2 regions of the Salinimonas marina genome follow, and region 1 is predicted to be linked to the other one. Evidence: predicted binding sites of a transcription regulator. Region 1 holds the regulator's gene; the other holds the start of a gene.
The links. Region 1 encodes ArgR, which controls arginine synthesis, uptake and breakdown. Its sites were predicted from a motif close to ANTGAATANNTATTCANT; they were not measured.
Positions count from the first base shown of each region.

Region 2: IT774_RS12145 (OadG family protein) is a predicted target of ArgR. The motif match lies at 2,875-2,892, and genes of this name have one in related genera.

Region 1 is NZ_CP064795.1:481,222-487,468, forward strand. It holds gene IT774_RS02130 (PhnD/SsuA/transferrin family substrate-binding protein) at 1-204, opposite strand, end outside; gene IT774_RS02135 (TonB-dependent receptor) at 641-3,811, shown strand; gene IT774_RS02140 (type 1 glutamine amidotransferase domain-containing protein) at 4,035-4,721, shown strand; gene argR (transcriptional regulator ArgR) at 4,774-5,238, opposite strand; gene mdh (malate dehydrogenase) at 5,460-6,247, shown strand, end outside.
Region 2 is NZ_CP064795.1:2,718,247-2,724,493, reverse strand. It holds gene alaS (alanine--tRNA ligase) at 1-1,390, shown strand, start outside; gene csrA (carbon storage regulator CsrA) at 1,526-1,723, shown strand; tRNA gene IT774_RS12160 (tRNA-Ser) at 2,262-2,352, shown strand; tRNA gene IT774_RS12155 (tRNA-Arg) at 2,392-2,468, shown strand; tRNA gene IT774_RS12150 (tRNA-Arg) at 2,520-2,596, shown strand; gene IT774_RS12145 (OadG family protein) at 2,965-3,237, shown strand; gene oadA (sodium-extruding oxaloacetate decarboxylase subunit alpha) at 3,252-5,066, shown strand; gene IT774_RS12135 (sodium ion-translocating decarboxylase subunit beta) at 5,070-6,200, shown strand; gene IT774_RS12130 (ATP-binding cassette domain-containing protein) at 6,197-6,247, opposite strand, start outside.

The DNA of each region.
Region 1 (6,247 bases):
ATTTAGCAGGGTAGAGGCCATACTGGTCTCGGTCAGATACACATTCAGCACGTCTTTGTTTGACGACAGGGTGTCGTTACAATAGACATACTGCCCGACCTGCGGGGGCACCTGTGCAAAATTTGTTATTTTTTGATAAAAACCTAAGACAAAGCAGATTACTGCAGCCAACAGGACTATCAGGGTTTTTCCGAATTTATACATGCACTCTGACAATAAAACGAGATCAAGGTTATAACCTTATTTGTTGGAGTGATTTCACCAGTTAAGCTTATTTAATGCAATAGATAACTTTACCTGAAACGAGTAAGCGTCTGATTTAAAAGGTTATTATATGTTTTATTCTGAATTTGATTAAACGGTGTTTATCCAATCAAATTGAGTAAAGAATAAGCCGCGATAAAAACAGGACCTGGCAATGGCGGCGGTATTACATTGAGCCGGTTTCAACTTCTGATGCGCAATCATGATAATAATATGTAGCAGAAGTAGGTATGACAGAGCTTTTCATACACTGTCATCTTTTTGAAACATACATGTTTAACAATCCGGCCCGCGAAAAGTTCAACTTATATTGCCAATACAACAACAGCTTTCGAATGACAATTACCTACATACTATGAATAAAAGGGAAACACACATGATCTCTAAATCAAAATTCAGTCGCGTCGCGGTGGCGGTTGCATTGTCGGTGGGCCTTGCCTCTACTGCAATGGCCCAGGAAACCTCGTCGTCGATGGAAGGTAAAATCGTAACGCCGCAGGGAACACCGGCTACAGGTACTACAGTCACAGTAGTCCATGTGCCCTCTGGTACCACCCGTGAGGTTACCGTTAACGCCAACGGTACCTTCAACCTGCGTGGTTTGCGAGTAGGTGGCCCTTATAAAATTGTGGTTGATTCGGATACCTACCAAGACACCACCATCAACGATATCTTCATTAACCTGGGTGACCCGTACGGTCTGAATCTGGCACTTGAGGAGCCTTCTGATATCGAAGTTATCTCGGTAAGCGGCAGTTCGCTGGCTGCGACAAACTTTGGCGCCACCGGGCCGCAAAGTGTTTTTGGATTGGATGAATTGGAAAATGCCCCGGCAATAAACCGTAGTATTACCGACATTGTGCGTGCTGATCCGCGCGTATTTGTTGACGAAAGCTTTAATGATGCGATCAGTTGCGGTGGTGCCAGCCCCCGCTTCAACAGCCTGACCCTTGACGGTATTCGTATGAACGATGGCTTTGGTCTGAACAGCAATGGCTATCCAACCGAGCGCATGCCATTTCCATACGATGCCATTCAGCAAGTTGCGGTAGAACTGGCCCCGTTTGATGTGGAATACGGTGGCTTTACTGCGTGTAACATCAACGCGGTTACAAAATCAGGCACCAACGAGATTCATGGCGGCGTGTTCTTCGATTACACCAACGATTCTTTGCGTGGTGACACGGCCGACGATATCGAACAGGACAATGGTAACTACAACGAAAAACGCTACGGTTTCAACGTAGGGCTGCCACTAATTGAAGATAAGCTGTTCTTGTTCACCACTTACGAAAAGCTGGAAGGTAGTCAATTATTTGATTACAACGGTTTAAACAACCGTATCTCTCAGGAAGATGCCGATGCCGCCGCTGAAATTGCTCAGCGCGTTTATGGTTATGATGCTGGCGGCTTCCCACCGTCGTCACCCATTGAAGATGAAAAGCTGCTGGTTAAATTAGACTGGAACATCAACTCTAGTCACCGTGCGTCACTGGTCTACAACTGGAATGATGGTTTCAGTATTAGCCAGTCAGACGCTGACAGCGATGAACTGCCGTTCAGTAACCATTTTTATGAGCGTGGCGCAGAACTGCAAAGCTTAGTGGGTTCACTGTATTCAGACTGGACGCCAGACTTTATTACAGAGTTTCGTGTAGGTCATATCAAGCTGGACAACCGTCAAACCTCTTTGGATGCTGACTCGGGCTTTGCTGAAGTACAAATTGATGCTGCCGATGGTGGTACTATTTATCTTGGCCCGGATGACTCACGTCAGTCTAACGAGCTGGAATACGATGTCACCACTATGAAGTTGGCGGGTACTTACTATTGGGGTGAGCATGTTATCACTGCCGGTGTTGAGTATGAAAAAACCAATGTATTTAACCTCTTTATGCAGCATACCGTGGGTGAATACCGGTTTGATTCACTGGCTGATTTTGAAGCCGGTCTGGCTGACCGTATTTATTACAACAACTCAGCTGGTACCAACAATCCGGCGGATGCCGGTGCCTCGTTTAGCTTTGATGTGGCTACCTTCTATGTTCAGGATGAGTTTTATCTGACTGATGACATGAAAGTAATGCTGGGCTTGCGTTATGACACCTATGGCTCTGGCGATACCCCACGGTTGAACGAAAACTTCACCAACCGTTATGGTTATGACAATACCGGTAATGTCGATGGCATTAGCCTATTGCAACCGCGTTTTGGTTTTACCTATACCGTTAATGACGATTTGGAAGTGCGTGGTGGTATTGGTCTGTACTCCGGCGGTAACCCGAACGTCTGGATCTCCAATGCTTATTCAAATGACGGTGTGACCAATATCAGCACCCGCGAAGGTGATATTCCGGGCTGGGTAAGCGGCGAGACCTCAATCTTTGATGTACCGTTAACGGGCGAAGGTCGTCCAATTTATGACATCCCGCAGGCACAGTTTGACGAAGTCGCGAATACCAGTCTGGTAGACGGCGATGGTAATACCGTTGCCACTGACCCGGATTTTGATATTCCTTCTGAATGGAAATACGCATTGGGCGCGACTTATATTGCCCCGTATGAGGTGGTTGTTACCGCCGATGTGATTTTCACCGATCGTCAGGACTCAGCGATTTATCGTGACCCTAACATCCAGTATTCTGGCGCCACACGATTTGATGGCCGTCCAGTGTATGAGCAAGTAGATGCTGATCGCCGGGTAGGCAGCGATTTTGTGCTGGGTAATGTAAACCAGGGCGATGGGTCTTCTACCATCTTCTCGTTGGGTCTGACCAAAAGCTGGGACAATGGCATCGATGCTAGCCTATCTTATGCCTACGTGGATGCAGAAGACGCCAACCCGATGAACAGTTCGGTGGCATTTTCTAACTACGTAAACTTTGCCACCACTGATCCGAATAACCCGGCTGCGGCAACTTCAGATTATGCCATTGGCAATCGTTTTAACTTGTCACTCAGCTACACGACCGAGTTAGTTGATGGCTATGACACTCGCTTTAGCCTGTTTGCCACTGCCAACGAAGGTAAGCCTTACTCGTATGTGTACGGGAATGATGCGGCGTTCCCGTGGGATACTGCTCGCTCTCGCCAACTGCTGTACATTCCAGAAGCCGGCGACCCCAATGTAGTGTTTGGTGATGATGTCACCCGTGACGGCGTCGTTTTGCAAACTGCAGCAGAAGCCGAAAACGGCTTTAATGAGTGGGTTGAAGCAAACGGCTTTGAGCGTGGACAGACATTAGAGCGCAACAGTGAAACCGCGGCCTGGTGGTTGAAAGCGGATATTCGTGTGTCACAGCAGTTGCCAGGCTTTACCGACGGTCATAATGCTAACGCCTTTATCGTGGTGGAAAACTTCACTAACCTGCTTAATGATGACTGGGGTGATTTCCGCCAGGGTTCATTTGTAGGTGAAACGGTGATTGATGCAGCTGTGAATGATGCTGGTCAGTATGTTTACAGTGGCTTTAGTGCACCTCGCGAAAGCATTGAGCGTGCGCCGTCACTATGGGAAGTGCGTGTAGGTATTAACTACACCTTCTAATCAGACCATAATTTGCCAGCACTACCGTGCCGGCAATAAGATAAAAACACCGCTGTAGCCTGACCGCTGCAGCGGTGTTTTTTTATTGGTGGCTAGGTGTTGCACTGGGTACTTATTGATAGCTTGTACCCGCTCAGTGTAATGGTCCCCGACTTGCCCTTGAATCTAATCTAATTTACCTCAAGTTATGTATCAATGACTCAACTCGTAAAGGAGAAGCACAATGACAAAACGTCTGTTAATGGTAATGACCTCGCACGATATCATGGGCGACTCGGGTAAAAAAACCGGCATCTGGCTGGAAGAATTCGCGTCCCCGTATTATGCATTTGTGGATGCAGGCTACACCATTACCCTGGCTTCAACCATGGGTGGCGCAGTCCCGGTGGATCCCATGAGTTTAGGCGATGATGCGTTAACCGAAGACACCGAGCGGTTTACCAATGATGAGCTGGCCAACTCTGCGCTGGCGTCCACCATCCCTTTAGAAGATGTTAAAGCCGACGAGTTTGATGCCGTCTTTTATCCTGGTGGTCACGGGCCGTTATGGGATCTGTCTGACAATGCTCACTCAAAAGCTTTGATTGAAGATATGCTGAATGCGGACAAGCCCGTAGCGGCGGTCTGTCATGCGCCTATTGTGCTCAAAAACGTGCAGAACAAAGCTGGTGAGCCAATGATTAAAGGATTGAAAGTGACAGGGTTCACCAATACCGAAGAAGACGCGGTAGGGCTGACCGATGTGGTGCCCTATTTGGTGGAAGATGAACTGCGAAATATTGGCGGAGAGTATTCCAAAAAAGGCGACTTTGAATCTTATGTAGTAGAAGATGGTCGTTTGATTACCGGTCAGAATCCTCCCTCGTCAAAGCCTGCGGCTGAAGCTTTGATTAAACAACTGGGTAAGTAATCTAAGTCACACAACCTGTCCCGGTGCTAACCGGGACCTTGTTTAGCAGGCATTAAACATTATCGAAAAGATCTTCCACCCGTTGGCGCAGCTCTTCAATCTTTTTGACATCCGCTGGTGCAATGAAAATAGTGTCATCACCAGCAATAGTACCTAATACCCCGTCTTTGGAGCTAAGAGAGTCCAGTAGACGGGCGATCAGCTGGGCCGCCCCGGGACTGGTGCGAATGATCACCATGACATTGTTATGCACAATATCCAGTACCAACTGTTTCAGCGGACTTTTGGCTGTCGGCATCCCCAACTCTGGTGGCAGGCAATAAACCATGTCGCCGCGGGCATTGCGAGTACGCACCGCCCCGAACTTACTAAGCATGCGCGAAATTTTAGACTGGCTGATATTGTCATAGCCCTGTTCTTTCAATGCTTCAACAATGTCGCCCTGAGAGCCATAACTTTCTGCTTTTAAAATTTCTTTGAACGCTTTGATGAGTTGTTCTTGTTTTTGATTTGCCATAGCGCCTGCCAGTGTTGGTGTTAATCTCACAAAGAGTTATTATTGTGCCGTAGAGGGTGTCCCGATGCAATTTTAATGCATATTCATGCATTGTCGATGAATGTTTGAGCAGAATGAATGTTGTCGTGGTGCCAAACTGCCCCGATGATTGTTTTTTTCATAGCGTTACTATAGGGTGACGTACCGTTATACAAACGTGAAATTTCCATAGGAGAAATGAAATGAAAGTAGCCGTGTTAGGTGCTGCCGGTGGTATTGGTCAGGCGCTGTCGTTGTTGTTAAAAACACAACTTCCAGCGGGTTCAGAATTAGCGCTTTATGATGTTGCACCGGTTGTACCGGGTGTTGCCGTCGATTTAAGCCACATCCCCACAGCGGTAAAAGTAACCGGTCACGGTAAAGATGATTTGGGCGTTGCACTTACCGACGCAGACATCGTATTGATCCCTGCCGGTGTACCGCGTAAGCCAGGCATGGACCGCTCTGATTTGTTCAATACCAATGCTAGCATTGTTAAAGCGCTGGTCGAAGGTGTAGCTGAGCATTGCCCTGAAGCGTGCCTGGGTATTATTACCAACCCGGTTAATACCACGGTGGCAATTGCTGCTGAGACGCTGAAAGCAAAAGGCGTATACGACAAAAACAAGTTGTTCGGTGTTACTACGCTGGATGTGATCCGCGCCGAAACGTTTGTTGCTGAATTAAATGATATGGACCCGGCCAACGTGCATGTTCCGGTTATTGGCGGCCATTCTGGTACCACCATTTTGCCATTGTTGTCTCAGGTTGAAGGCGTAAGTTTCAGTGACGACGACATTTCAAGCCTGACGACCCGCATTCAGAATGCAGGTACTGAGGTAGTTGAAGCGAAAGCGGGCGGTGGTTCAGCAACCCTGTCTATGGGTCAGGCTGCAGCCCGTTTCTGTTTGTCTCTGACTGCTGCTATGCAGGGTGAGAATGTGGTTGAGTACACCTATGTTCAAACTGACGACAGCGACGATGCTGCCTT
Region 2 (6,247 bases), 1.5 Mb from region 1:
GGCCCGCGAGCAGGACTATACCATTGACGAAGCTGGCTTTGAGGCCTCAATGCAACAACAGCGTCAGCGGGCGCAACAGGCCAGCAACTTCGGGGTGAATTATAATAGTCAGCTGACCACCGACCATACGACTGAATTCACCGGTTATACCGATGAACAGGGTGAAGGCCAGGTGCTGGAAGTCATTTGCAATGATGAATTTTGCGAAGCGCTCAGCGACGGTCAGGAAGGGGTAATCCTGCTGGATAACACGCCTTTTTATGCCGAAGCCGGCGGTCAGATCGGCGACAAAGGCGTGCTTGAAGTCGCCAATGGCGAATTTGTGGTTACCGATACGAAGAAGATGGGCAATGCGTTTGCCCACTATGGTACCGCGCGCGGCACCGTGCACAAAGGCGATAAAGTGAGCGCCAGTATTGACGCTTCAAACCGGGCGGCTATCAAGAAAAACCACAGTGCCACGCATTTGCTGCATGCCGCTTTGCGGGAAGTACTGGGCGAGCATGTGACGCAAAAAGGCTCACTGGTGGAAGCTGAGCGCATGCGTTTTGACTTTTCCCATTTTGAAGCCCTGACCAGTGAACAGCTGGCGTTAATCGAACAACGTGTTAACGAAGAAATTCGGGCAAACCATACTCTGACCACCGAACTGATGGAGTTGGATGAAGCCAAAGCATCGGGTGCGATGGCCTTATTTGGCGAAAAGTACGAAGAAAAAGTTCGGGTGGTAAAAATGGGGCCCTTCTCTATCGAACTGTGTGGCGGCACGCATGTTCAACAAACCGGCGAAATTGGGTTGTTTAAAATTGTCGGCGAAAGCGGTATTGCTTCAGGCGTGCGTCGTTTAGAAGCGATTACCGGTGAGACGGCCATTGCCCATGTACAACATCAACAGCAGCTGCTTACTGAAGTCAGTGGCCTGCTTAAAAGTGATATTTCCGGTATCACCAGCAGAATTGGTCAGTTACAGACCCAACAAAAAGAGTTAGAAAAAGCCCTGGCGGCTGCCAAACAAAAACTGGCCAGCCAGCAAGGCGCCGATATGCTCGGCCAGGCGGTAGACATCAACGGTACCAAGGTGCTGGTCTCTAAGCTCGATGGGGTCGAGGCCAAAGCATTACGCGGTATGGTTGATGATCTTAAAAACCGAATGGGTGAAGGCGTCGTAGTATTAGGGGTGGCAGGAGAAAGCAAGGTGAACCTGATTGTCGGGGTGACAAAAGGGTTAACCGCCAATGTCAAAGCCGGAGAGCTGGTGAACTTCCTGGCGGGACAGGTAGGCGGAAAAGGTGGCGGCCGTCCAGATATGGCTCAGGCCGGGGGCGATCAGCCTGATAATCTGGGCGCTGCACTCGACTCTGTTAACGCTTGGTTGTCAGATAAGCTATAATCTACTGTGACAGGTAAACAGCGAGTTTTTGCAAGTGACACAAAAACAAGGAATCGCTGCTGCCTTCATCGGGTCGTGCCGGTGTGGGGTGTTAAAGAATGGAAGTGTCCATAAGTAAGGAACAGGAGCAAACGAATGCTTATTTTGACTCGTCGTGTGGGTGAAACATTAATGGTAGGTGACGAAGTCACTGTGACCGTGCTGGGTGTGAAAGGCAACCAGGTTCGGATCGGAGTTAATGCGCCAAAAGAAGTATCGGTACACCGTGAAGAAATCTACATGCGGATCCAGGCTGAGAAAGGCGGACAAGCCGGTTCTGCTGATTCAGAGTAATCTGAGGTAACCACGTAGTATCAAAAGGCCGGTTATTGACCGGCCTTTTTTTGTGCGCATGTTTTGGGAGCTTTAGCATACTGGCCCCGCATGCCCGGGTACCGCGATGCTCTTCTCTACAGCAACAAAGCGTCGGCCTGGCGCCCTGGGGAAGTAATAAGTGTTTTATTATTTCGGCAGGTTTGGCCGCCCCTATTTGCAGGGGATAAGCTCATGTTTTGTTGAAAAAGCAGCCATTGTGGTTACTTTTTGAGTAAACAGTTCAAAAGTTTCATCTTATCGTTTTTCTTATGCCAGATCTTTGCTATTATTCTTCGCGTTGACAGGGCAGGCGCTCTTATGACTTCTCATTTAATTAATGACAAGTCCGGCTAATGTCCGACAATTTAATGCAGGATGGCAAAGAGTAAATTCACTTTGACTATCCAGGTTGAAGCATATTGTTTTAACTCGCTTAAATTGTCACCGGGTATGCATTTTTCTTTGAAAAAAGAATTGACACCAACAGGTGAATCCGTAAAATGCAGCCCCACGTCACGGAGAGGTGGGTGAGTGGCTGAAACCAGTTCCCTGCTAAGGAACCATACCTATTACTGGTATCGAGGGTTCGAATCCCTCCCTCTCCGCCATTATTCAGGTTGGATGTGGCAACCAACAAAAAGTTTTGCGCGTGTGTAGCTCAGCTGGATAGAGTACCTGGCTACGAACCAGGCGGTCGGAGGTTCGAATCCTTCCACACGCGCCATATTTTGCAAATGCCACCTTGTGTAGTAAAATACATAAGTAAAAGTTTTACGCGTGTGTAGCTCAGCTGGATAGAGTACCTGGCTACGAACCAGGCGGTCGGAGGTTCGAATCCTTCCACACGCGCCATATAAGAAAACCCACCCTAGCGGTGGGTTTTTTTCGTCTATAAAGCCTATCCCCAGGCGTATCTCGCAGCGGTAACTCCTCATGGCCGTACTACTCGTGTTGGTTCTTCCCTATTTTTTAGCTGGCAACAAATTCCTTTCACTAGACAATTTACTGCGCCTGGGTGAACAAAAGCAGAGTTTTTCACTTATTATCTATTCATAGAAGGGGAGTACGCCAAAAGCGCGGCAGTCTGGCATAAATCAAAATGGCTGAATTAGCTCAAAATATGCGCTTTTCTTGAATATGTATTCAATTTTGGCGGTTCAGATTTGTGCTCAACGGCCAATCATGTTACTAAATGCATTCCTCAGAAAAATGGGCGTGTTATGAATAGTGAGATTACAGCTCAGCTTTATGAAGCCGCCAGTCTGATGTTGGTGGGAATGGGCTTTGTATTTGCATTTTTAACGCTGCTGATTGGCGGCGTTAAAAGTATAGAATTATTTTGTCGGCGATTTGCCGGGCCGGTAGCCGCCCCCGATCAGCGCACCCCCCGGCCCAAACCCGCTGCTGCTTCCAGGCAGGACGCTTCACCCGACCCCGCGACAGTGGCTGCTATTAGCGCTGCTATCCATCTTCACCGCCATTCTAATAAGTGATATCAGGAGAAATCATGACTAAACCTCTGGCGCTAACCGAACTGGTACTGCGCGATGCTCACCAGTCCTTACTGGCCACCCGCATGCGTGTTGAAGACATGCTCCCCATTGCCAAAGAACTGGATGAGGCCGGCTTTTGGTCGGTAGAGTCCTGGGGCGGGGCCACGTTTGATTCCTGTATTCGTTATTTAGGTGAAGATCCCTGGGAGCGTATCCGTCAGCTCAAAGCAGCAATGCCCAATACCCGTCAACAAATGTTGTTACGTGGGCAAAACCTGCTGGGCTATCGCCATTATGCAGACGATGTTGTAAAACGGTTTGTCGAGCGAGCCCATAGCAATGGCGTCGATGTGTTTCGCATTTTTGATGCCATGAATGATGTGCGCAACCTGGAAACGGCGATAAAAGCCGCCATCGATTGCGATGCCCACGCGCAGGGCACCATATCGTATACCGTCAGCCCGGTACATACTCTGGACACCTGGCTGACCATGGCCCGCCAGTTGGAAGACATGGGGGTGCATTCTATTTGTATTAAAGATATGGCCGGTTTGCTTAAGCCCTATGACTGCGAAGCACTGATCAAAGGCTTAAAAGAGACGGTTAAGGTGCCTATTGCGATGCAATGTCACGCCACCACCGGACTCTCTACCGCCACCTATCAAAAAGCGGTGGATGCGGGCATAGATATGCTCGATACCGCTATCTCGCCAATGAGCATGACCTATGGGCATACGGCGACCGAAACCATGGTGTCGATTGTCGAAGGGACTGAACGGGACACGGGTATATCGCTGCCACAGTTAGAGCCCATCGCGGCGCATTTTCGTGAAGTGCGCAAAAAATACGCACAATTTGAAGGCAGCCTTAAAGGCGTGGATGCCCGTATCTTACTGGCCCAGGTGCCAGGTGGTATGCTGACCAACATGGAAAGCCAGCTTAAAGAGCAGGGCGCCGAAGACAAGTTTGATGAGGTACTTAAAGAAATACCCAAAGTGCGCGAAGATTTAGGGTTTATTCCGCTGGTCACGCCGACCTCACAGATTGTGGGTACGCAGTCGGTACTGAATGTTTTAACCGAAGAGCGCTACAAAAGCATCACCAAAGAAACCGCTGGGGTGCTAAAGGGTGAATATGGCGCCACCGCCGCGCCGGTAAACAAAGAACTACAACAGCGAGTACTTGACGGTGCCGAACCAATTACCTGTCGGCCGGCGGACCGTCTGGAGCCCGAACTTAATAAACTTGAAGATGAGCTGGATGAACTGGCACAGACAAAGTCCTTTAGTCTGGCGGATGAAAAAATTGATGATGTACTGACCTATGCGCTGTTTCCGCAGATAGGACTGAAGTTTCTGGAAAACCGGGGTGATGCCAGTGCGTTTGAGCCGGCACCGTCTGCCGAAAACGTGGCTGCAGCCAAACCGGAGTCGTCGGAGCCAGCTGCTAGTGCCACCGGTGCAGCCAGCTACGATGTGCGGGTTGATGGGAAAGTCTATCAGGTTGAAGTTGCCGCCAGCGGTGAGCTGGAAACCATCAATCAGAAACCCGCTGCGGCCAGCACCGCCAATACCACGACCAATGCCCCACCACAAGCTAAAGACACCTCCGGCACCGCTCACACCATCGCAGCGCCGCTTTCGGGTAATATATTTAAACTGATGATTAGTGAAGGCGATGAGATTCACGATGGTGATGTGGTGATGATTATGGAAGCCATGAAAATGGAAACCGAAGTGCGCAGCGCCTATACCGGCACGGTCTCCCGTATTCTTGCCAAAGAAGGCGATGCAGTCACCAGCGGTCAATCACTGATAGAGCTTAGTTAATCCATGGAACAACTTGCCATACTCTGGGACAGTACCGCACTGGCCCACTTCCATTTCCAACAGGTCATTATGATGGCGGTAGGCCTGTTATTGTTGTATCTGGCTATCGTCAAAAAATTCGAGCCGTTACTGCTGATCCCCATCGGCTTCGGGGCTATTCTGACCAATATCCCGCTAGCGGGTTTCTCCGAAGCAGAAGGTCTGCTGCACTATATCTATGCCGTGGGTATCGAAACCGGGGTGTTCCCGTTGCTTATTTTTATGGGCGTGGGGGCCATGACGGATTTTGGAGCCTTGATTGCCAATCCGCGCATGCTGTTACTGGGGGCCGCGGCGCAGTTTGGTATTTTTGCGACCTTATTTGGAGCTATTGCCTTAAACGCGGTGCCCGGCTTTGAGTTTACGCTGCAAGATGCCAGCGCCATTGCCATTATCGGCGGCGCCGACGGACCCACGGCTATCTTTCTGGCCTCCCGGCTGGCGCCAGATTTGTTAGGGGCGATTGCGGTAGCAGCTTATTCTTATATGGCGCTGGTGCCCATTATTCAGCCGCCTATCATGAAAGCTCTGACGACGCCGGCGCAACGCGAGATAAAGATGGAGCAATTACGGCATGTGTCGCAACGGGAAAAAATCATCTTCCCGCTGGCGGTTCTGATGCTGACCATTTTATTTCTGCCATCGGCCACGCCGCTGGTAGGTATGTTTTGTTTTGGTAATCTGATGAAAGAGTGTGGGGTGGTCGACCGGCTCAGCAGAACGGCGCAAAATGAACTTATTAATGTAGTGACCATCTTTTTAGGACTGGCGGTGGGCTCGAAGTTGTCTGCCGAGAAATTCTTAACGGTAGAGACCTTAGGTATTCTGGGGCTTGGCGCCGTCGCATTTGCGATTGGTACCGCTACCGGGGTACTGATGGCCAAACTAATGGCGCGTTTTTCGGCTTCACCCATCAATCCACTTATTGGCGCGGCCGGGGTCTCGGCCGTACCAATGGCGGCGCGGGTGGTGAATAAAGTTGGCTTGCAGGCGAACCCGCATAACTTTTTGCTGATGCATGCCATGGGACCCAATGTAGCCGGCGTACTGGGCTCGGCTGTGGCCGCCGGGGTATTACTGGCGCTGGTGGGTTAGTTCAGCTTTTGCTGAGGTACCAGCGACTGATACGCCATGATCAGCTT